2 linked regions of the Chitinimonas arctica genome follow. The protein of the gene in region 1 binds, or shares a complex with, the protein of each later gene. Links are inferred from orthologs where the notes say so. Each region holds a gene or a part of one and is shown on either strand. Other genes may lie near its edges. The genes, in order: mnmE and mnmG.

The links.
Region 2: the proteins of mnmE (region 1) and mnmG are in contact, whole or in part, in a solved structure (PDB 9HIP), measured with the Escherichia coli proteins. The link is inferred for Chitinimonas arctica from one-to-one orthologs.

What each region holds. Positions count from the first base shown.
Region 1 is NZ_CP041730.1:2,460,020-2,467,982, reverse strand. The notes cover bases 4,800-7,725. They hold mnmE (tRNA uridine-5-carboxymethylaminomethyl(34) synthesis GTPase MnmE), read right to left. Parts: upstream 6,975-7,725; coding sequence 5,625-6,974; downstream 4,800-5,624. Other genes in these bases: yidC (membrane protein insertase YidC), read right to left, coding at 7,058-7,725; FNU76_RS11170 (Re/Si-specific NAD(P)(+) transhydrogenase subunit alpha), read right to left, coding at 4,800-5,051. Also shown: FNU76_RS11190 (acetyl-CoA C-acetyltransferase), read left to right, coding at 1-1,028; FNU76_RS11185 (CobW family GTP-binding protein), read left to right, coding at 1,025-2,104; FNU76_RS11180 (NAD(P)(+) transhydrogenase (Re/Si-specific) subunit beta), read right to left, coding at 2,116-3,495; FNU76_RS11175 (proton-translocating transhydrogenase family protein), read right to left, coding at 3,506-3,880; more of FNU76_RS11170, read right to left, coding at 3,921-4,799; more of yidC, read right to left, coding at 7,726-7,963. UniProt on the Escherichia coli protein: Exhibits a very high intrinsic GTPase hydrolysis rate. Involved in the addition of a carboxymethylaminomethyl (cmnm) group at the wobble position (U34) of certain tRNAs, forming tRNA-cmnm(5)s(2)U34.
Region 2 is NZ_CP041730.1:2,701,688-2,714,516, forward strand. What follows is about bases 2,239-5,229. They hold mnmG (tRNA uridine-5-carboxymethylaminomethyl(34) synthesis enzyme MnmG), read right to left. Parts: upstream 4,694-5,229; coding sequence 2,783-4,693; downstream 2,239-2,782. Other genes in these bases: rsmG (16S rRNA (guanine(527)-N(7))-methyltransferase RsmG), read right to left, coding at 2,239-2,786; FNU76_RS12240 (NfeD family protein), read left to right, coding at 4,846-5,229. Also shown: FNU76_RS12215 (hypothetical protein), read right to left, coding at 1-408; FNU76_RS12220 (ParB/RepB/Spo0J family partition protein), read right to left, coding at 531-1,376; FNU76_RS12225 (ParA family protein), read right to left, coding at 1,384-2,148; more of rsmG, read right to left, coding at 2,145-2,238; more of FNU76_RS12240, read left to right, coding at 5,230-5,271; FNU76_RS12245 (SPFH domain-containing protein), read left to right, coding at 5,307-6,248; FNU76_RS12250 (exopolyphosphatase), read left to right, coding at 6,338-7,267; FNU76_RS12255 (Fic family protein), read left to right, coding at 7,454-8,830; FNU76_RS12260 (ATP-binding protein), read right to left, coding at 8,876-10,357; metE (5-methyltetrahydropteroyltriglutamate--homocysteine S-methyltransferase), read right to left, coding at 10,517-12,829. UniProt on the Escherichia coli protein: NAD-binding protein involved in the addition of a carboxymethylaminomethyl (cmnm) group at the wobble position (U34) of certain tRNAs, forming tRNA-cmnm(5)s(2)U34.

The sequences.
Region 1 (7,963 bases):
ACACTGTACAAATGGCTTGCGGTACCAGCCTGCAAGCAGCGGCGCAACTCGGTGCCAAAATCGCCTGCGGCGAAATCGACAGTGCCATCGCGGCGGGTGCCGATACCACCTCGGATGCCCCCATCGTCTTCGGCCAGCGCTTTGCCCATCGCCTGATCAAAGTCGCCAATGCCAAGACCCTGGGCCAACGCCTGGCGGCGTTCAAGGGTTTCCGCCTGGGTGAGTTGAAGCCGCAATCGCCCGGGGCGGGCGAGCCGCGTACCAGGATGTCCATGGGACAGCACTGCGAGATGATGGCGAAGGAGTGGCATATCTCCCGCGAGGACCAGGACCGACTGGCCTTCGAAAGCCATCACAAAGCGGCGGCGGCGCTGAAGAATGGATTTTTCGACGACCTGATCGTGCCCTTTGCCGGCGTGAGTGGCGATAACCACTTGCGGCCCGATACCACCCTGGAAAAACTGGCCACGCTCAAACCCGCCTTCGACCGTCAATCAGGCCAAGGCACCTTGACGGCCGGTAACAGCACACCGTTGACCGACGGCGCATCCAGCGTGTTGCTTGCATCGGAACAATGGGCCGAGGCGCGTGGTCTGCCGATACAGGCTTACCTGGGTCCGGTGAGAACCGCCTCGGTCGATTTCGTTGCCGGCGAAGGCTTGTTGATGGCGCCCACCGTGGCGGTAGCACGCTTGTTGCAAGCGACCGGCTTGAGCCTGCAAGACTTTGATTTCTATGAGATCCACGAAGCCTTTGCCGCGCAGGTGCTCTGCACCCTGCGGGCCTGGGAATCGGACAAATACTGCCGCGAACGGCTTGGCTTGGCCGGCGCCTTGGGCAGCATCGACCCCGCGCGCGTGAATGTGAATGGTAGTTCGCTGGCTTTCGGTCATCCCTTCGCCGCCACCGGCGGACGCATCCTGGCCAACCTGGCAAAGCTGCTTAACCAGCGGGGCAGCGGGCGGGGTCTGATTTCCATCTGCACCGCCGGCGGCATGGGCATCGCCGCCATTGTCGAAAAACCTTGAAAGACCAGCAAGCGATGGCCGAAAAGCCAACTAGACAGCCCGTACCGGTGAATCTGATTACCGGCTTTCTCGGTGTCGGGAAGACCACGGCCATACGCCGCCTGCTGGCCAACAAACCAGCCGACGAATATTGGGCGGTGCTGGTCAATGAGTTCGGCGAGGTGGGTATAGACGGCGCCGCCCTGAGCGAGGCCAGCGATACCCTGAACGTGGTCGAGGTGCCGGGTGGTTGCATTTGCTGCACCACCAGCCCGATGTTGCGGGTCAGCCTGACCCGGCTGCTGCAAAGCCGCCGGCCGGATAGACTGATCATCGAACCGTCGGGCTTGGGTCACCCGGCCGGCATTATCGATGTATTGCGCGACCCTTTTCTTGCCGCGGTACTGGACCTGCGCGCCACCATTACCCTGGTCGATCCCCGTCACCTGGACGACAGCCGCTACACCAGTCACGAAATCTGGCGCGACCAGCTGAGCTTGGCCGATGTATTGGTGGCCAATAAATGCGACCGGGCCGATGCGGCGCAGATCGACCGTTTTCAGGCTTTGGCAGCCGCGATGTTTCCACCCAAGCTGGCCGTGACTACGGGTTGCCAGGGTGAGTTCGACCCGGCCCTGCTGGATGCGACCAGTAACGGTGTTGGAATGACATCGAAGTATGTGGCTCGTGTCCCGCCCAGCTTATCCGCGCGCAGCGGTACCCGGACACGGATGCCGACCGCATTGCACGCCGGGCCTACCGTGCAATATCGCGATAACCACGGGGATGGCCAAACCAGTCGGGGCTGGCTGTGGGACGCGTCGCAGCGCTTCTCCGCCGAACGATTGGCCACGTTGTTCCAAAGCCTGCATGACCATACGGCATTCGGCCTACCGGCAGTGCAACGCGCAAAGGGCGTATTTCACACCGACCACGGCTGGCTGCTGTTCAACTGGGTCGCGGGCGAAGCCAGCGCGAGTGAAATTGCCTGGCGGCGCGATTGCCGCGCCGAATTGATCGTGGCCAGCCGGCAAGCCGACTGGGCCACGTTCGAAGCCGCCTTGTTCGCCACCCGCGAGGATGGCGAATCGGCGTAGCGTACCAAGACTCAGGCCAACGATTTGACCATGTCCTCCACCACCTTCTTGGCATCGCCGAATACCATCATGGTCTTGTCCATATAGAACAGGTCGTTGTCCAAGCCAGCGTAGCCGGCACTCATGGACCGTTTCACCACGATCACCGTGCGTGCCTTGTGCGCATCCAGGATGGGCATGCCATAGATGGGGCTTTGCTTGTCGCGCTGTGCGGCCGGGTTCACCACGTCGTTGGCGCCGATCACCAGGACGACATCCGTATTGGCGAAGTCGGAATTGATCTCGTCCATTTCCTGGACTTGCTCGTAGGGGACTTCCGCTTCGGCCAGCAGCACATTCATATGGCCAGGCATGCGGCCCGCTACCGGGTGGATGGCGTAACGTACGGTGACACCCTTTTCCGACAGTGCCCGGGCATATTCCTGCAGGGCATGCTGGGCGCGCGACACGGCTAGGCCATAGCCGGGCACGATCACCACGGAATCGGCATTCCCCATCATAAAGGCGGCATCGTCGGCACTGCCCGACTTGTATGGCTTCTGAACCACGTCACCACTTGCCGCCACGGCGCTATCGCCCCCCATACCGCCGCCGAAGATCACATTCAGCAGGGACCGGTTCATGGCCTTGCACATGATGTAGCTAAGAATGGCGCCGGAAGATCCGACCAGCGAACCGGCAATGATCAACACCGCGTTGTTCAGGGTGAACCCGATACCGGCCGCCGCCCAGCCCGAGTAGCTATTCAGCATCGAGACCACCACAGGCATATCGCCACCGCCGATGGGTGCGATCAGGAAGTAGCCAAGCACTACCGAAAAGCCGGTCATGATCCAGAAGGAACACAGATTTTCGGTGATGAAATAATGCGCACCGAACCCCAGCATGCCCAGCGCCAGGACGATCTGCATGGGTTTGACCCAGCCGCCTTTGAGCGGTTTGGCGGCCAGCTTGGCGCTGAGCTTGCCCCAAGCCACCACCGAGGCGGTAAAGGTAATACCGCCGATAAAGCAGCCGACGAACAGCTCGATGCGTTGCACGGTGGTGTGATGCTGGTCGCCGTTATGCACGGCGGCCAAGGCGATCAGCACGGCGGCCAAGCCCACCGCGGAGTGCATCATGGCCACGGTTTCCGGCATTTGCGTCATCGGCACGGTCTTGGCGCGATAAGTTCCCAACAGCGCGCCTGCCACCATGGCGAGCACGATCAGTACAAAGTTGGGACTGGGTGCCAATACCAGGGTGACCAGCACGGCCAGCCCCATGCCCAGCATGCCGTAGCGGTTGCCGGCGATTGCGCCGGTGGGGCTGGACAGCCCTTTGAGGGTCAGGATGAAAAGCACGGCGGCGATCAGGTAGATCCAGTCGGCGTATTGCGCGATAGCGGTCATGGTCGCTCCCTCACTTCTTCTTTTTCTTGAACATTTCCAGCATCCGCGAGGTCACCGCGAAACCGCCGAAGATATTCACGCTGGCGAGAAAAACCGCCACGGCGCCGAGTACCGAAGTCAGCGTGATGGCTTCGCCACCGATATGCACGGTCTGCAATACCGCCCCCACGATGATGATGGATGAAAGCGCATTGGTTACCGCCATCAAGGGGGTATGCAGTGCCGGGGTAACGTTCCAAACCACGTGGTAGCCGATAAAGATGGCCAGCACGAAAATGGTGAAGGTGGCCACGAAGGGCGTCTGGACAAGCTGCTCGACCGGCAGGTGCTGAACGGCCTGGCTCGCTTGCGTCGCGGCCTGCGCGACGTTTTCGGTGGTGCTCATGGATAACTCCCTGAAAGCATGAATTCGATGGGTCGGCGGTTCAAGCGGCGCGGCCGAACAAGACTTCGCCGCCGTGCGTCACCAGGCTGGCCGCCACGATGTCGTCGTCGCGGTTCAGCACATAGCCTTTTTCCTTGTCCAGGATCAGGCCGGCGAAATTGAGCAGATTGCGCGCGTAGAGGGCGGAGGCATCGGCGGCCACCAAGCCGGGCAGATTGGCATAGCCAATCAGCTTGACGCCTTGCTCGGTGATGACCACTTCGTTCAAGCGGGATAAGGGGCAGTTGCCGCCGTTTTCCACCGCCAGGTCCACCAGCACGCTGCCGGCTTTCATGCCGGCGACCGTTTCGGGCTGGATCAGCACGGGTGCGGGACGCCCAGGGATCAGGGCCGTGGTGATCACGATATCGGCATTGCGGGCATGCTTGTCGACCAGGGCGGCCTGGCGTTGCTTGTAATCGTCCGACATCTCGCGGGCGTAGCCGCCGGCGGTTTCCGCCTGCTTCTTCTCTTCCTCGTTCAAGGGGACTTCCACGAATTTACCGCCCAGCGATTCCACCTGTTCCTTGGCGACCGGCCGTACATCGAATGCTTCGACTATCGCACCCAGGCGCTTGGCGGTTGCGATTGCCTGCAAGCCGGCCACGCCGGCGCCCAGGACCAATACCCGCGCCGGCTTTACCGTGCCGGCCGCGGTCATCATCATGGGCATAAAGCGGGGATAGAACTCGGTGGCCAACAATACCGCCTTGTAGCCGGCGATATTGGCCTGCGATGACAGCACATCCATGGCCTGCGCCCGCGTGGTGCGGGGTACCAGTTCCATGGCGAATAAATCGATGCCTTGTGCCGCATAGTCGGCCAATAGGCTATTGCGATAGGGATCGCAGAGGGCAATCACCGCCGCGCCGTTTTTCAGGGGCGTGATTTCTTCAGCCGAGGGCGCCCTGACCTTGAGCACCAGTTGGGCATCGGCCACGGTGGCGGCGTAGTCGGCCGCAATGGTGGCGCCGGCCTCGGCAAAGGCGGCATCGGGTATGGCCGAAGCCTGGCCGGCACCGCTTTGCACCTGGACCGTATGCCCCATCGCCACATATTTCCTTACCGTCTCGGGCGTCGCGGCCACGCGCGTTTCACGCGTGGCCCGTTCCGCTGGAATCGCTATTTTCATGCAAGCTCCTCGCCTTCAGTTCCATTTCCAAATCAAACGTATCGGCAGGTCCGGCGTGCGGACGTTTGATTTGGCAACGGCAAAACCCCTGTCTAACGACAACACGCGGCGCGGTCCTAAGACGAGCGTCACGGTGTCCCCTCGCGGCATGGCACGCGACTTGGTCTAGTTCGAGATAAGGCTTGGCATGACGACCCGGACGGGCGGCCACACCGGTGAAGACGGCCCTGTGTGACAGGGCCGGGATTGCTCGCCGCGGATGGCGACGAAGGCGGGAGCGTTTGGCGTTTGGCCACTCGCACTGCATGCGGCACGCGGTGACGCGCCGCACCTATTTCAAACAAGCGTTTGAACGGTTGCGCTATTCAAGCATGCTTTGACAGCGTTGGGAAGATCCAAGCCGTGGCTGGATGTGCAGGCTGTGGCAAATGCTCCACTAGGGCGCACTGAAATATTGCGTGCACTCAAGCCAGGGGAGTCGGGGGCAGTATAGTTCGCTATGGCTTGATCAAGGTAGAAAGCCTGCAGCTATGCTTATGCCACGCCTTTCGCCAGGCGCTTTCGATTTCCACGCTACTTGCCGATGCAAAACCGGCTGAAAATCTCGCCCAGCAAATCATCCGCGCTGAACTCGCCGGTAATGGACGATAGCGCCAGCTGCGCCAGCCTCAGCTCCTCCGCGAACAATTCCACTTGCTGCCACACCGCAGCGGCCGTCACCAAGTGCTGATCGGCACGGCGTATGGCGTCGAGGTGGCGTTCCCGTGCCAGGAACACGCCGGCATCGCTGCCGCCCCAACCCACCATCTCCAGCAACTTGGCGCGCAGGGCATCCAGGCCCAGGCCGGCCTTTGCCGATAGGCGCAGAACCGGGTGACCGTCCTCTTCGCCCTGGCCCAGGGTTTCACCGGTCAGGTCGATCTTGTTGAAGACGTGCAGGCGCGGCAGCGCATCCGGCAGCCGCGCCAGAATGACGCGGTCGTGCTCGGTGATGCCTTCGCGGCTATCGATCAGCAGCAAAGCGAGATCGGCCTTCTCCACTGCTTGCCAGGTACGGGCGATTCCGATTTTTTCCACCGTATCGTCGGTCTCGCGCAGGCCGGCCGTGTCGATGATATGCATGGGCACGCCATCGAGCTGTATCAGTTCGCGCACCGTGTCGCGGGTGGTACCGGCGATATCGGTCACGATGGCGACCTCATCGCCGGCCAAGGCATTCATCAGGCTGGACTTGCCGACATTGGGCTGGCCGATCAAGACGACATGCATGCCCTCACGCAGCAAGCTGCCCTGGCGAGCAGTACCCAGTACCGTCTGTAGCTGGGCTGCGATAGCCGTTAGTTTGCCGCGCGCATCGGCCGCTTCCAGAAAATCGATATCCTCTTCGGGGAAATCCAAGGTCGCTTCCACCAGCATACGCAGATCGATAAGCCGCTGGACCAGCACATTGATCTGGCCGGAAAACGCGCCCGCCAGCGAACGCAAGGCCGAACGGGCAGCGGCTTCGGAGCCCGCATCGATCAAATCGGCCACGCTTTCGGCCTGGGCCAGGTCAAGCTTGTCGTTGAGAAAGGCCCGGCGGGTGAATTCGCCCGGTTCCGCCAGCCGCGCGCCCAGCTCCAGGCAGCGTCGCAGCAGCATCTGCATTACGACCGGGCCGCCGTGGCCCTGCAACTCCAACACATCTTCGCCGGTAAATGAGCGGGGGCCCGGGAAATACAGTGCCAAACCTTGGTCGATCAGCTCGCCGCCGCCATCGCGGAAATCGACATAGTGGGCATGGCGAGGCTGCAGCGGCTTGCCGGCCAGTTGGCTTGCCAGTGCGCCGAGATCGGCACCCGACAGGCGCACCACCCCCACCCCACCCCGTCCGGGCGCGGTGGCAATGGCGGCGATGGTGTCGCGGCGAGGCGAAAGTGACATGGCGAACTCGATGGGCAGGGAATAGAAACAACTTTGCCGCCCTAGGGCGGCAAAGTCGAGACGGATCAAACAATCAATCGCACTCAAGCGGCCTTGGTGTCGGCCCTTTCGATCTGGCGATTGATGTACCAGCTCTGTACGATCGTAAAGACGTTGTTGATCACGTAGTACAACACCAGGCCGGCCGGGAAGAACAGGAACATGATGGAGAACACCAGCGGCATGATCTTCATCATCTTTTCCTGCATCGGATCCGCGTTCGGCGGGTTGAACAGGGTCTGCACATACATGGTGATGGCCATCAGGATGGGCAGCACGTAGTAAGGATCCTGTACCGACAGGTCATTGATCCATAGCATCCACGGTGCTTGGCGCAGTTCCACGGCGGCCAGCAACATCCAGTACAGGCCGATGAAGATCGGCATCTGGATCAGTACGGGCAGGCAGCCGGACAGCGGATTGGCCTTTTCCTTCTTGTACATCTCCATCACGGCCTGCTGGAACTTCATGCGGTCGTCGCCGTATTGTTCCTTAAGCTGCTGCATGCGCGGAGCCAGCTTCTTCATCTTGGCCATCGAGCGGGCGCTGGCGGCCGAGAGGGGGTAGAAGGCGAACTTGATCACCAGGGTGAACAGTACGATGGCCCAGCCCCAGTTGCCCACCAGCGAGTGGATCTGGTCAAGCAGCCAGAACATCGGCTCGGCGATCACCTTGAAGTAGCCATAATCCTTGACCAGGACCAGGCCAGGCGCGGCGCTTTCGAGGGCACGGGTTTCTTCCGGACCGGCGAACAGCGGCACGGTGATCCCGCCCGTTGCGCCGGCGGCGATCGCCGGCAGGTCGATGATGGCGCCGGCCGAATAGTACTGGCCATCACCCACCGACTTCACTTCGAAGCGACAAGCCTGCTTGGCGCAGACATTGTCACCGCCATTGGGGCTCAGCAGCCAGGCGGTGGCGAAATAATGCTGCAGCATCGCCACCCAGCC
Region 2 (12,829 bases), 240 kb from region 1 along the record:
TTATGTAGAAACCAGTACCAGCAGATAGGCTGCCAAGGCAGCCACGAACGCACCGGCGAACCACAGTGCGTTCGCCCCGAACAAGATGAAGCCGGCGACCAGCAGGGTCAGCGCAACAACAAGCTTGACGATTTCGGCCAGTAAAAACTGGGCGAGCATCGCGTTCGGGGCCGGAATTCCGTTGAATCGACTCACTCGGCCATAGGCCAATACCGCTGCGATCTGGCTCAAGCCACCCAGCAGGGCGGCGAGCATCGCTTTGGCATCGGCGATAAAAAATGCTGTCGTGGCAACAACCCCGGTGAGGGCCGACATCACGAACAGCACGGCACGAATCTGTTTCCGTAGTTTTTCTGCCGGTGACAAGGCAGTCGAAAACCCGCGGATATTAGCTTTCTCTTGGTGCATTGGTCAAGTCGGCTGCCCCGATGCAGAGCCTAATGGCCTGTTTTTTCGGGTAAATTTCAAAATGTAATCGATCTCGATCGACTACCTGGCGGCGCTGTGGCTGCCCCATGATGGGGCTGGGGCTACTGGCGTAGCAGACTCAGCAGCGAATCGAGCTGGTCCAGCGAGCCATATTCGATGGTGACCTTGCCGCGCCCCTTGCTGCCGGTGGCGATCTGTACCCGGGCGCCCAGCTTGTCTGACAGGTCTTCCTGCAGGCGGGCCAGGTCGGGGTCGGGCTTCTTGCTGGCAGTGGCCGGCGTGGGCTGGCCGGCCAGCAGGGCTTGCGCCAACTTCTCGGTTTCGCGCACGGACAGGCCTTTTTCGGCTACCAGCTTGGCCATCTCGATCTGCTTGAGCAGCGGCAAGGTGAGCAGCGCACGGGCGTGGCCCATGTCCAGCGCGCCCTGCAGCAGCAGTTCGCGCACCGGATCGGCCAGGTTCAGCAGGCGCAGCAGATTGGTAACCGCCGAGCGCGATTTGCCCACCGCATGGGCGCACGCTTCGTGGGTCATGCCGAACTCGTCGATCAGCCTTTGCATCCCGATGGCTTCTTCCAGCGGGTTGAGGTCTTCGCGCTGGATATTCTCGATCAGCGCCATCACCAGGACGACTTCGTCGGACACCTTGCGGATGACGGCCGGGATATCGGTCAGGCCGGCTTTCTGGGCAGCGCGCCAGCGCCGTTCGCCGGCGATGATCTCATAGCGATCCACGCCCACTTCGCGGACCAGCACCGGCTGGATGACACCCTGGCTACGGATGGATTCGGCCAGGTCGGCCAGCGCATGCTCGTCCATCTGGGTGCGGGGCTGGTATTTGCCCGGCTGCAGATAGTGGACGGGCAGGGTTTGCAGCTTTTCCTCGACCGGTGCGGTGGCGCCCAACAAGGCATCCAGCCCGCGACCCAGACCTTTCAGCTTGGCCATATCGTTTTTACTTTCCGAATCTCTGCAGCAGCTCGGTAGCCAGCTCTTGATAAGCCAGCGCACCGCGCGAGGATTTGTCGTAGGCGAAGATCGGGCGGCCAAAGCTCGGGGCTTCGGCCAGCCGGATATTGCGCGGGATGACGGTACGGAACACCTTGTCGCCGAAATGCTGCGCCAGTTGCGCCACCACTTGTTGCGCCAGGGTGCTGCGCGGGTCGTACATGGTCCGCAACAGACCGTCGATCTCGATCTTGGGATTGATGGCCAGGCGCACCTTGCGCAGCGTGTTGACCAGGTCGGTCAATCCTTCCAGTGCGTAGTATTCGCACTGCATGGGGATGATCACGCCGTCGGCGGCCGCCAGACCGTTCAGGGTCAGCATATTCAGGGCGGGTGGGCAGTCGATCAGGATCATGTCGTAATCCTGGCGGACCGGCTCCAGCGCCAGGCGCAAGCGCACTTCGCGATGCTCCAGCTCGATCAGCTCCACTTCGGCGCCACCCAATTCCCGATTGGCCGGCAGCATATCGAAGCCGTGTTCGGTGGCGACCCGCACATCGTTCAGCTCGGAATGGCCCAGCAGCAGATGGTAGACGCTCCGGCCCAGGCCGTGCTTGTCCACGCCGCAGCCCATGGTGGCATTGCCCTGCGGATCGAGGTCGATCAGCAGGATGCGTTGGCCGGCCAAGCTCAGTGCGGCGGCCAGGTTGACCGCGCTGGTGGTCTTGCCGACGCCGCCCTTCTGGTTGGTCAAGGCGATGACCCGGCTCATCGGGGCGTCATCCACACGATGCAGCGTTCGGCGCCCAAGCCGGGCACCGCCAGCGGGGTAATCTCGCTGTGGATATTTTCCGGCAGGGCGCTGATCTCCTCGAAGGGCTGCACGCCTTTGAGCGCCGCCCAGCGGCCGCCGTCCGCCAGCAAATGGCGGGTCAGGCGGCTGAAATCGGCCAGGTCGGCGAAGGCGCGCGAGGTGATCAGGTCGAATGCCTGCGCCGGCTGGACGTTCTCCACGCGGTCGCAGACCACCTCGACCTGCTTGTTGAGGCCCAGCTCGATCACGGCTTGGCGCAGAAAAGCGGTTTTCTTGTGATTGCTGTCCAGCAGGGTGATATGCCAGTCCGGCTGGGCGATGGCCAGCGGGATGCCGGGTTGTCCGCCACCGCTGCCCACGTCGAGCAGGCGCGTGGGTGCGTGCGCCGCGATGGGCGCGTATGCAGCCAGGCTATCGAGCAGATGGTGCGAAACCATCCGCTCCGGTTCGGTGATGGCGGTCAGGCTGTAGGTCTTGTTCCATTTCAGCAGTAGACCGAGATAGGCCAGCAACCGCTCAACAGCGGTGTCGGCCAGCGGCAAGCCCAGTTCGGCCAAGCCTTCCCTGAGCTGTTGTTCTTGTCGATGCCCGATCATGCGCTCTTTTGTGTCGTGTCGTTGTCGTCAACGGCTTTGAAGCCGCGTTTCAGTTGCACCAGCAGAATGCCGATGGCGGCTGGTGTCATGCCTTGCAGGCGCGAGGCTTGGCCGAGTGTTTCCGGCCGGTATTGGTTGAGGCGTTGCTGCACTTCCTTGGACAGCCCCGGCACCTTGCCGTAGTCCAGCTCGGCCGGCAAGGGTACATTCTCGATATCGCTGCGCCGGGCGACCTCGTCCTTCTGCCGCTCGACATAGCCGGCATACTTGACCTGGATCTCCACCTGTTCGGCCACCAGAGGATCGGCGACCGCTTCGCCGGCCGCCGGCAGGCTCAGCAGGCTGGCGTAGTCGACGTCGGGGCGGCGCAGCAGTTGTTCCAGGGTGTATTCGCGCTCGATGGCTTGGCCGAAAACGCGCTGGGCATCTTCGGGGCTGATCAGGCGCGGATTGACCCAGGTGGATTTCATCCTTTCCAGTTCGGCTGCCACGGCGTCGCGCTTGCGGCTGAACAGCGACCATTGCTCGTCACCCACCACGCCCAGGCGGCGGCCGTCCTCGGTGAGGCGCAGGTCGGCATTGTCTTCGCGCAGCTGCAGCCGGAATTCGGCGCGGCTGGTGAACATCCGGTAGGGCTCGGACACCCCGCGGGTGACCAGGTCGTCCACCAGCACGCCCAGGTAAGCCTGGTCGCGGGCCGGTGTCCAACTGGCCTGGCCTTGCACCTGCAAGGCTGCGTTCAGGCCGGCGAACAGGCCCTGGGCGGCGGCTTCTTCATAACCGGTGGTGCCGTTGATCTGGCCGGCGAAGAACAGTCCCTTGATGGCCTTGCTCTCGAAGCTGGCCTTCAGCGCCCGTGGGTCGAAGTAGTCATATTCGATGGCATAGCCGGGCCGCAGGATATGGGCGTTCTCCAGGCCGGCGATGGTACGTACGGCGGCCAGCTGGACATCGAAGGGCAAGCTGGTGGAGATGCCGTTCGGATAGTACTCGTGCGTGTTGAGGCCTTCCGGTTCCAGGAAGATCTGGTGCGAGTCCTTGTCGGAGAAGCGGTTGATCTTGTCCTCGATGGAAGGGCAATAACGCGGGCCCACCCCTTCGATCACGCCGGTGAACATGGGCGAGCGGTCGAAACCGCCGCGGATGATGTCGTGGGTGGCCTGGTTGGTATGGGTGATCCAGCACGGCAATTGACGCGGGTGCATCGCACGGCTGCCGCGCGCCGAGAAGACCGGCCGAGGCTCGTCGCCGGCCTGCATGGTCATTACCCGGAAATCGATGCTGCGGCCGTCGATGCGCGGCGGCGTGCCGGTCTTGAGCCGGCCCACCGGTAGCTGCAATTCACGTAGCCGTTCCGACAGCGTGACCGAGGCGGGGTCGCCCGCCCGGCCGCCGGTATGGTTCTGCAGGCCGACATGGATCTTGCCGGCCAGGAAGGTACCGGCCGTCAATACCACGGTGGGTGCATCGAAGCGGATGCCGATCTGGCTGATCACGCCCTTTACCTGGTCGCCTTCGACCACGATGTCGTCCACGGCCTGTTGGAACAGGGTCAGATTGGGCTGGTTCTCCAGCATGCCGCGTATGGCGGCTTTGTACAGAATGCGGTCGGCCTGGGCGCGGGTCGCCCGCACCGCCGGGCCTTTCGAGCCGTTCAGGATGCGGAACTGGATGCCGCTGTGGTCGGTTGCCAGCGCCATGGCGCCACCCAGCGCGTCCACTTCCTTGACCAGGTGGCCCTTGCCGATACCGCCGATGGAAGGGTTGCAGCTCATCTGCCCCAGCGTCTCGATATTATGGGTCAGCAGCAAGGTGCGCACGCCCATGCGGGCCGCGGCCAGGGCGGCTTCGGTGCCGGCATGTCCGCCACCGATCACGATCACATCGAAACTCTCTGGGTACCGCATCGCTTAAGTGCCTGAAAAAGAAGGGCAAAGGGGGCTGCATTGTACGACAAGTCCGGCACCCGCGGCCAGCCGCGCAGCGTAACGCTGGCCGAGCGGGGCCGCTCGCGCTATAACGGAATCGTTTTCACACCTGACTGCATGCTTGATAACAAATGGAAAATTACCTGATTTGGTTCGTATTGGCCCTGCTGCTTGCTGGTGCGGAAATGTTGTCCGGCACCTTCTATCTGCTGGTTTATAGCCTTTGTTGCGCCCTTGGCGGCGTGGCGGCGGTGGCAGGATTGCCCGTACCGGCGCAGTTGAGCGTGGCCGCCGCCTGCGCGGTGGTCGGTACGCTTTGGCTGCGCCGCCATCCCATCAGCCGGCCGTCACGCGTCAGTGGCAACCTCGATCTGGGCCATCGGGTCGAAGTGGAAAGCTGGAAAAGCGAACTGACCGCGCGCGTACGCTACCGGGGCACAGGCTGGGACGCCGAGCTGGCCGCCCCGCTTGCCGAACGTCCCGGCACACTTTATATCGTCGGCCAGCGCGGCAATACCCTTATCGTGTCGCCGGTACCGCCCGCCACCGGCGCTTGAACCGTTCGGCCAGACCTATCGACCCTGGAGCTTACATGTCCGTCACCATCGTATTATTTGTCGTCGCATTGATCTTCGCCGCCAAGACCTTGAAGGTCGTGCCGCAGCAAACCGCCATGATCATCGAGCGGGTGGGGCGCTATCACCGCACCCTCAATCCCGGCTTGAATTTCCTGATGCCCTTTATCGACCGGATCGCCTACCGCCATGATCTGCGCGAGATCCCGCTCGATGTGCCCAGCCAGATCTGTATCACCCGCGACAATACCCAGTTGCAGGTAGACGGCATCATCTATTTCCAGATCACCGATCCGCAACTCGCCTCCTACGGTTCCTCCAATTACGTCATCGCCATCACCCAGCTGGCCCAGACCACCTTGCGTTCCATCATCGGACGCATGGAGCTGGACAAGACCTTCGAGGAACGCGACCACATCAATGGCGGCGTGGTGGCCGCACTGGATGAAGCGGCGGCGAATTGGGGCGTGAAGGTGCTGCGTTATGAAATCAAGGATTTGACCCCGCCCAAGGAGATCCTCCATTCCATGCAGGCGCAGATTACCGCCGAGCGGGAAAAGCGCGCCTTGATCGCGGCATCCGAAGGCCGCAAGCAGGAGCAGATCAATATCGCCACCGGCCAGCGCGAGTCGTCGATCCAGCGTTCGGAAGGCGAGAAGCAAGCCATGATCAACGCCTCGGAAGGCGACAAGCAGGCTGCCATCAACCGCGCCGAGGGCGAGTCGGAATCGATCAAGCTGGTGGCGCGCGCCACCGCCGAGGCCATTCATATGGTGGCGCAGACCATACGCCAGCCTGGCGGCATGGAGGCGGTCAACCTGAAGGTGGCGGAGCAATACATCGGCGCCTTCGCCAATATCGCCAAGGAAGGCAACACCATGTTGCTACCCACCAATGCGGCCGACGTGGCCGGCATCGTGGCGACCGCGATGAATGTGGTGAAGCAGCAAAACAGTTAATTGGATTGTCGGCTCCCCTCGGGGAGCCTGCGGAACGTGTTGCGACGAACTATCTTTCAGTGCCTTCTTTAATGCCGGGAGATGCACCCATGTCCAGCCAGAAATACCGCCTGATCACCCGCAGCGATTTTGACGGCCTGGTCTGTGCCGTGCTGCTCAAGGAGCTCGACCTGATCGACGACATCCTGTTTGTCCATCCCAAGGATATGCAGGACGGCAAGGTGGAGGTCAGCACCGGCGACATCAGCACCAATTTGCCTTATGTGCCGGGCATCCATCTGGCGTTCGACCACCATCTGTCCGAGACGGTGCGCAACGAGAAGCATGACAACCACATCATCATTCCCAGCGCGCCCTCGGCAGCCCGGGTGGTGTATGAGTACTACGGCGGACGCAAGGCTTTCCCTCGGGTGCGGGAAGACATGATGGAGGCGGTGGACAAGGCCGATTCGGCCGATTTCAGCGCCGACGAGATCCTCAGTCCGGAAGGGTGGGTGCTGCTCAACTATCTGATGGATGCCCGGACCGGCTTGGGCCGCTTCCGCGAGTTCCGGGTCAGCAACTACCAGCTGATGATGGACCTGATCGACTATTGCCGTACCCATGGCATCGAAGACATCCTCACCTTGCCGGATGTGCGCGAACGGGTGGAGCTGTATTTCGAGCACGAACCCAAGGCCAAGGACCAGCTGCTGCGCTGCACCCGCGTCTCCGGCAATCTGGCGATCTTCGACCTGCGCAACGAGGACATGATCTACGCCACCAACCGCTTTATGATCTACGCCCTTTTTCCCGAGACCAATATTTCCGTCCACGTACTGTGGGGGCGCGAAAAGCTCAATACCGTGTTCGCCATCGGCAAATCCATCCTGGACCGCAGTTCATTGACCAATGTCGGCGAGCTCTGCCTGCAATACGGCGGCGGCGGCCATGGCGCGGCCGGGACCTGCCAGGTGGAGAATGATCGGGCGGCAACGGTCTTGGCGGAATTGACTGCCAGGATCAATTCGGATGGCTAGGGTTGCGTAGAGCGGTTTCCTGGCCCGTGCGATATCTTTGTCCGCGCGGGTTGAGTTGTGCCCTGCAAGGTTGGTGCTTTTGCTGAAGCCACTGCTGGTCGAATTTCGATAGCAAGTCGGTTGTTATCGGTTGCTGTAGTATCGATGAAGCGCTATAAAAACTCAATTTATAAAAATTGAGTTTGCATGAAGAACATTGCCAAAGCGCCTGTGTGGGATGGCCCGATCGACGAGGCCGGGGTAGAGAGCTTGCTCGTCTTGGCCAGGAAGTATCGAGCTTATGACGATAAAGGCCGCTATCTGCATTGGCACGAATTTCGTTTCCGGCCAACCGAGGATGACCGGAAGGTCGCGTGGTGGGCAGTCAAGTTTGCGCGCCTGCAGCTACTGCGTCCCATCGGACTCGCCGCCGAGCACGGTAAATCGTTTCTTCTATGTATGCCGGACCCCATGCAAAGGATTTTGCATAGGATAGACCGGATGTGTCCATTACAGGACGAGGAATTATTTAGCGATGAAGCGCCGCTTACGGTCAATCGCTATGACAAGCTGTATTATTTGGCGACCTCGTTGCTGGAGGAGGCGATAACGAGTTCGCAGCTTGAGGGGGCTTCGACGACAAGGCGTATTGCAAAGGAAATGCTTCGCGAAGGGCGGCAGCCTCGCAATAAAAGCGAGCAGATGATCTTTAATAACTTCGAATTGATGCAGGCGGTAAAGGAAAATGGTCAGAATCCACTTTCACTGGAGTTGATAAAAGAATTTCATCGCATTGCGATCGATAAGTGCGGTGAAAACAATGCGGTGCCCGGCGAGCTGAGATTGACGGATGATGTCTATATCGAAGACCTGGAGGGCGAAGTATTTCATACGCCGCCAAAAGCAACGCTATTGGAGAGGCGGCTGGAAAGGCTATGCCGTTTTGCCAATATGAACCATGATGGAGAAGGAGGAGAGGCGAACTTCTTTTTACATCCGATTGTAAAGGCGACCATTCTGCACTTCATGATTGGCTATGAGCACCCGTTTGCCGATGGCAATGGGCGGACGGCGCGCGCTATTTTTTATTGGCATATGCTTAAGTGTGGCTATTCGGTTTTTGAGTTCATCTCAATCAGCCGGTTGTTGAATCTGGCCCCGTTGAAATATTTTCGGGCTTTCTTGTACGTGGAGGACGATGATTTTGATTTGACGTATTTCGTCGCACACCAGCTCGATGTTGTTGACCGTGCCGTGCAGGGGTTTCTGGATTATGTGAAGGAGAAAAAAAGGGAGCGCTTGGAATTTACCAGTCAGCTTAAGTCGCTTGGAGCGAAAGGTGATTTTAATTACCGGCAGCTGGAGTTGCTTAGGAGCATGAGAAAGCACCCCGGGAAGCCCTACACCGCCAAGGAAGTGGCATTCGATTACAACGTCTCTGCCAATACTGCCCGCGAAGACCTGAAACGAATCGCACAGTTTGGCTATGCGGTGGAAGCCCAGGTGGCGGGTACCAAGGAAAGGGCCTATATCGCGTTGGCGGGCTTGCCCAGCGGCCAATCCGACCTACGAAGGGCTGTGTAGAGCGGGGCGTTCGACCCGCCAACCCTATCGTTGTCGCCCTAAGCATTAATCTTGTTCGGGTTCGGTCGTAATTTCCATTGCACCCATCCAATAGCAGAGCAAGGGCGCGGGAATGCGCATGATCTGGGTAGGTGGCTTGTTGTCCTCGGCGGTGGGTTGGGGCAAGCCGCTCATGACGCCGAAGTCATAGAGCGACTTCGTGACCACATAGCCACGCGCGATATGTTTCTGCTCGCATAACTCGATCAGCCCCTTAAGCTCCCTCAGGCCGGTGTGCTGCGCGCGATATTTCACTTCGAAGGGAATGGTCGAGCCGTTGACTTCGGCGACCAGATCAACTTCATGCTCCTTCTTGCCGCGCCAGTAGCTAAAGCGGACGTTTTGCGAGTAGTAGCGGGCAAACAGATGCTTGAAAACCGCCGTTTCCGTGGCAACACCCAATGCCGCGGCATCTTCGATGACGGCTTTGCCTCTGAGCATGACGGCCGGCGCGATAGCCGCATCCGCAAGGTAGATCTTGAATCGGCCGCGTAGCACATCCTTGCCGTAGCCGTAGGGCGGTAGGCGGTAAATCAGGTGGGTGGCTTCAAGCAGTTCGATAAAGTTCTGGGCCGTGGGGCGTTTGATCTGCAAGTTGGCGCAGAGGTCGGCCATATCTAGCAAGCCGCCGTCGTGCATGCAGAGGTAGAGGAATGTGTGCTCAAGATCCAGTATGCGACGCACGCCGAAAATCGCGGTCATATCGCGCTTGAGGACCTTATCGATGATGTCCTCGCGTAAGAGTCTTTGTGCCTGATTTATGCTGTCCACCTGGGCTGTCTGCGGAAAGCCTCCCCGCACCAAATATTCGTGGAAATGTCCGACATAGGCAGCGGCGGCTTCGCTCGTGCGATAGAAGTCGGATTGCGTCCAATCGAACAGATCGCGGAGGCTACGCAGCCCGGGTAACTCGGGAAGCGACAGCTTTTTTATTTGTAGATATTCGTAGAACGATAGGGTCGTCAGCCGGATGGTATGCCATCGCCCAACGCCGGATTCCTGGCTGGCGTCCACCAGGGGCATCGCCGAGCCCGTGAAGGCAATGCGTCTATCCTTGCGAAAATCCACCTGATGCTTGATCCAGGTGCCGCTGTCACGGATGAACTGGGCTTCGTCCAGAAATAGGTATTCCGGTCCTTCGACCTTGGGCTCACGTTCACGCCAGGCTTCGAGCACGGCCTCTATTCCGGCCAACTTGAGTAGCGGATGGTCGAAAGTCGCATACAGGATGTTTGCGGCTGGTACCCCTGCACGTAGCAACGACTCCACCGTCTGTAGTATCAGCGTGGTTTTGCCGATTTGCCGGGCGCCGGAGAGGAGCACTGCCCGGGGCGCGGGCGGACTGGTCATCCATGTGTGCAACTCGCGAAAGGCTGCCCGCCGCCATCCAGGAAGATCAGCAATGCTCTCATTTCTCCACCAAGGGTTGAATTGAGCAAGACCAGCGACGAGTTCTTCCTTTGGCACCTTCATGCGATGAATACTCACTAAATGATGCATTTAGTGTAAGTATACTTTAACTAAATTCGATTAATAGTGTGTTTTCTGGTGATTTCCGAGTAAATCGACCCGGGGAACAAACGCTATAGGGCGGGTCGGCCGATCCCGCCAGGATCGGCTACCACCGCCCTGCAAGGCTCCTGGAAATTAATCGTCGTGCCCGCAACAAGCGCCGCCGTGCCCTGTTGCCGCGGTCGCAGCAGCAGTCGTCGCGCCTTGAGCCTGGAAGGTTTCACCGGACCGCAGGCGTTGCCGCAGCTGCTGGGTAGCCGCCATCATATTCGCCAGGGCAGCTTCGGTTTCCGGCCAGCCACGGGTCTTGAGGCCGCAGTCAGGGTTCACCCACAGCCGGTCGGCCGGGATCACCCGTAGTGCCTTCTCCAGCAGCACGGTCATTTCCGCCACCGCCGGCACGCGCGGCGAGTGGATGTCGTAGACGCCGGGGCCGATTTCGTTCGGATACTGGAACTCGCCAAAGGCATCCAGCAGGGTCATGGCCGAACGCGAGGTTTCGATGGTGATCACGTCGGCATCCATGGCGGCGATGGCCGGCAGAATATCCTCGAATTCCGAATAGCACATATGGGTGTGGATCTGCGTTTCCGGGCGGCTACCGGCGGCGCTGAGCTTGAAGGCGCAGACGGCCCAGTCCAGATAGGCCGGCCAATCGGCACGGCGCAGCGGCAGGCCTTCGCGGAATGCCGGTTCGTCGATCTGGATGGCGGCGATGCCGGCGGCGTCCAGTTCGGCCACTTCGTCGCGCAGGGCCAGCGCCATTTGCAGGGCCACTTCGGCGCGCGCCTTGTCGTCCCGGACAAAAGCCCATTGCACCAAGGTGACCGGGCCGGTCAGCATGCCCTTCATCGGCAGTTTGCTCAGTGTCTGCGCATAGCGGGTCCACTCGACGGTCATGGCCTTGGGACGGCTGACGTCGCCCCAGATCACCGGCGGTTTGACGCAGCGCGAGCCGTAGCTCTGCACCCAGCCATGGCGGCAGACCGCTACGCCAGCAAGTTGTTCGGCGAAGTAATCGACCATATCGCTGCGCTCGGCTTCACCGTGGACCAATACATCCAGACCCAGTGCTTCCTGCTTGGCCACCGCCTGCGCGATCTCGGCCTGCATGGCCTCGCGGTAGTCGCGCTCGCTCAGCTCGCCACGCTTGAAGGCGGCGCGTTGGGCGCGGATGGCAGTGGTTTGCGGGAAGGAGCCGATGGTGGTGGTGGGCAGCAGCGGCAGCTGCAGGCGTTCGCGTTGCAGGACCGCGCGCTCGCCATAAGCCAGCCCGCGCTCCAGTTCCGGCAGCGAGGCCAGCCGGGCGGCTACCGCCGCGTCGTTGCGGGCCGGCAGGGCGCGGAACCGTGCCAAGGCGGTACGATTGGTTTCGAGGGACTGGAAGCAGACGCTGCGGCCGAGGCACAGGGCACGGGCCAGGGTGGCCAGCTCGGCCAATTTCTGACGGGCAAAGCTGAGGCCGTCGCGTATTGTCTCGCTCAGTTCGGTTTCTTGCTCCAGGTCGGCCGGGACATGCAGCAGCGAGCAGCTGGGGGCGATCCATAAGGCGTCGCCCAACCGGGCATGCAAGGGTGCAAGGGTGTCCAGCGCGGCGTCCAGATCGGTTTTCCAGATATTGCGGCCATCGACGATACCGACCGACAGCACCTTGTTGGTAGGCCAGGCCGAGAAGGCTTCCAACTGCTGCGGCGCGCGTACGGCGTCGATATGCAGGCCGGCGACCGGCAGGCTGGTCAGCAGGGTGCTATGTTCGCCCACGCCGTTGAAATAGGTGGCCAGCAGGATATGCGAGTGGGCGGCGGCCAGCTCGCGATACACCGGAGCGAAGGCGGCCAGCCATTGCTGGTCCAGGTCCAGGCCGAGGATGGGTTCATCCAGCTGTACCCACTCGCAGCCTTCAGCGACAAGTTGCTTCAATAGGCGCACATAGGCGGGCAGCAAGCGCGGCAGCAGCGCCAGGGGGGCGATGCCTTGCACGCGGGCCAGCTTCAGCAGGCTGAGCGGTCCCAGCAATTGCACCTTGGGCTGGAAACCGGCCAGCTTGGCTTCGCGCACTTCTTCCAGCAGCCATTGCGGACCACCGTCGAAGCGGGTGTCGCCGTCGAATTCGGGCTTGAGGAAATGGTAATTGGTATCGAACCACTTGGTCATCTCGCAGGCCGGTTGGGCGGGATTGCCGCGTGCCAGTTCGAAGTACTGGGACCGGCTCAGCTTGGCGGGATCGAAGCCGAAGCGGGCCGGTGGGGCGCCAAGCAGTACGGTGGTATCGAGCACCTGGTCATACAATGAAAAGTCGCCCACCGAGACAAAGCGCAAACCGGCCGCGTGCTGCCACTGCCAGTGGCGCAGCCGCAGCTCCCGCCCGCATGCGCGCAGGCCGCTTTCGTTCAGTTCGCCGCGCCAGAACTTTTCGACGGCGAATTTCAGTTCGCGTTGGCTACCGAT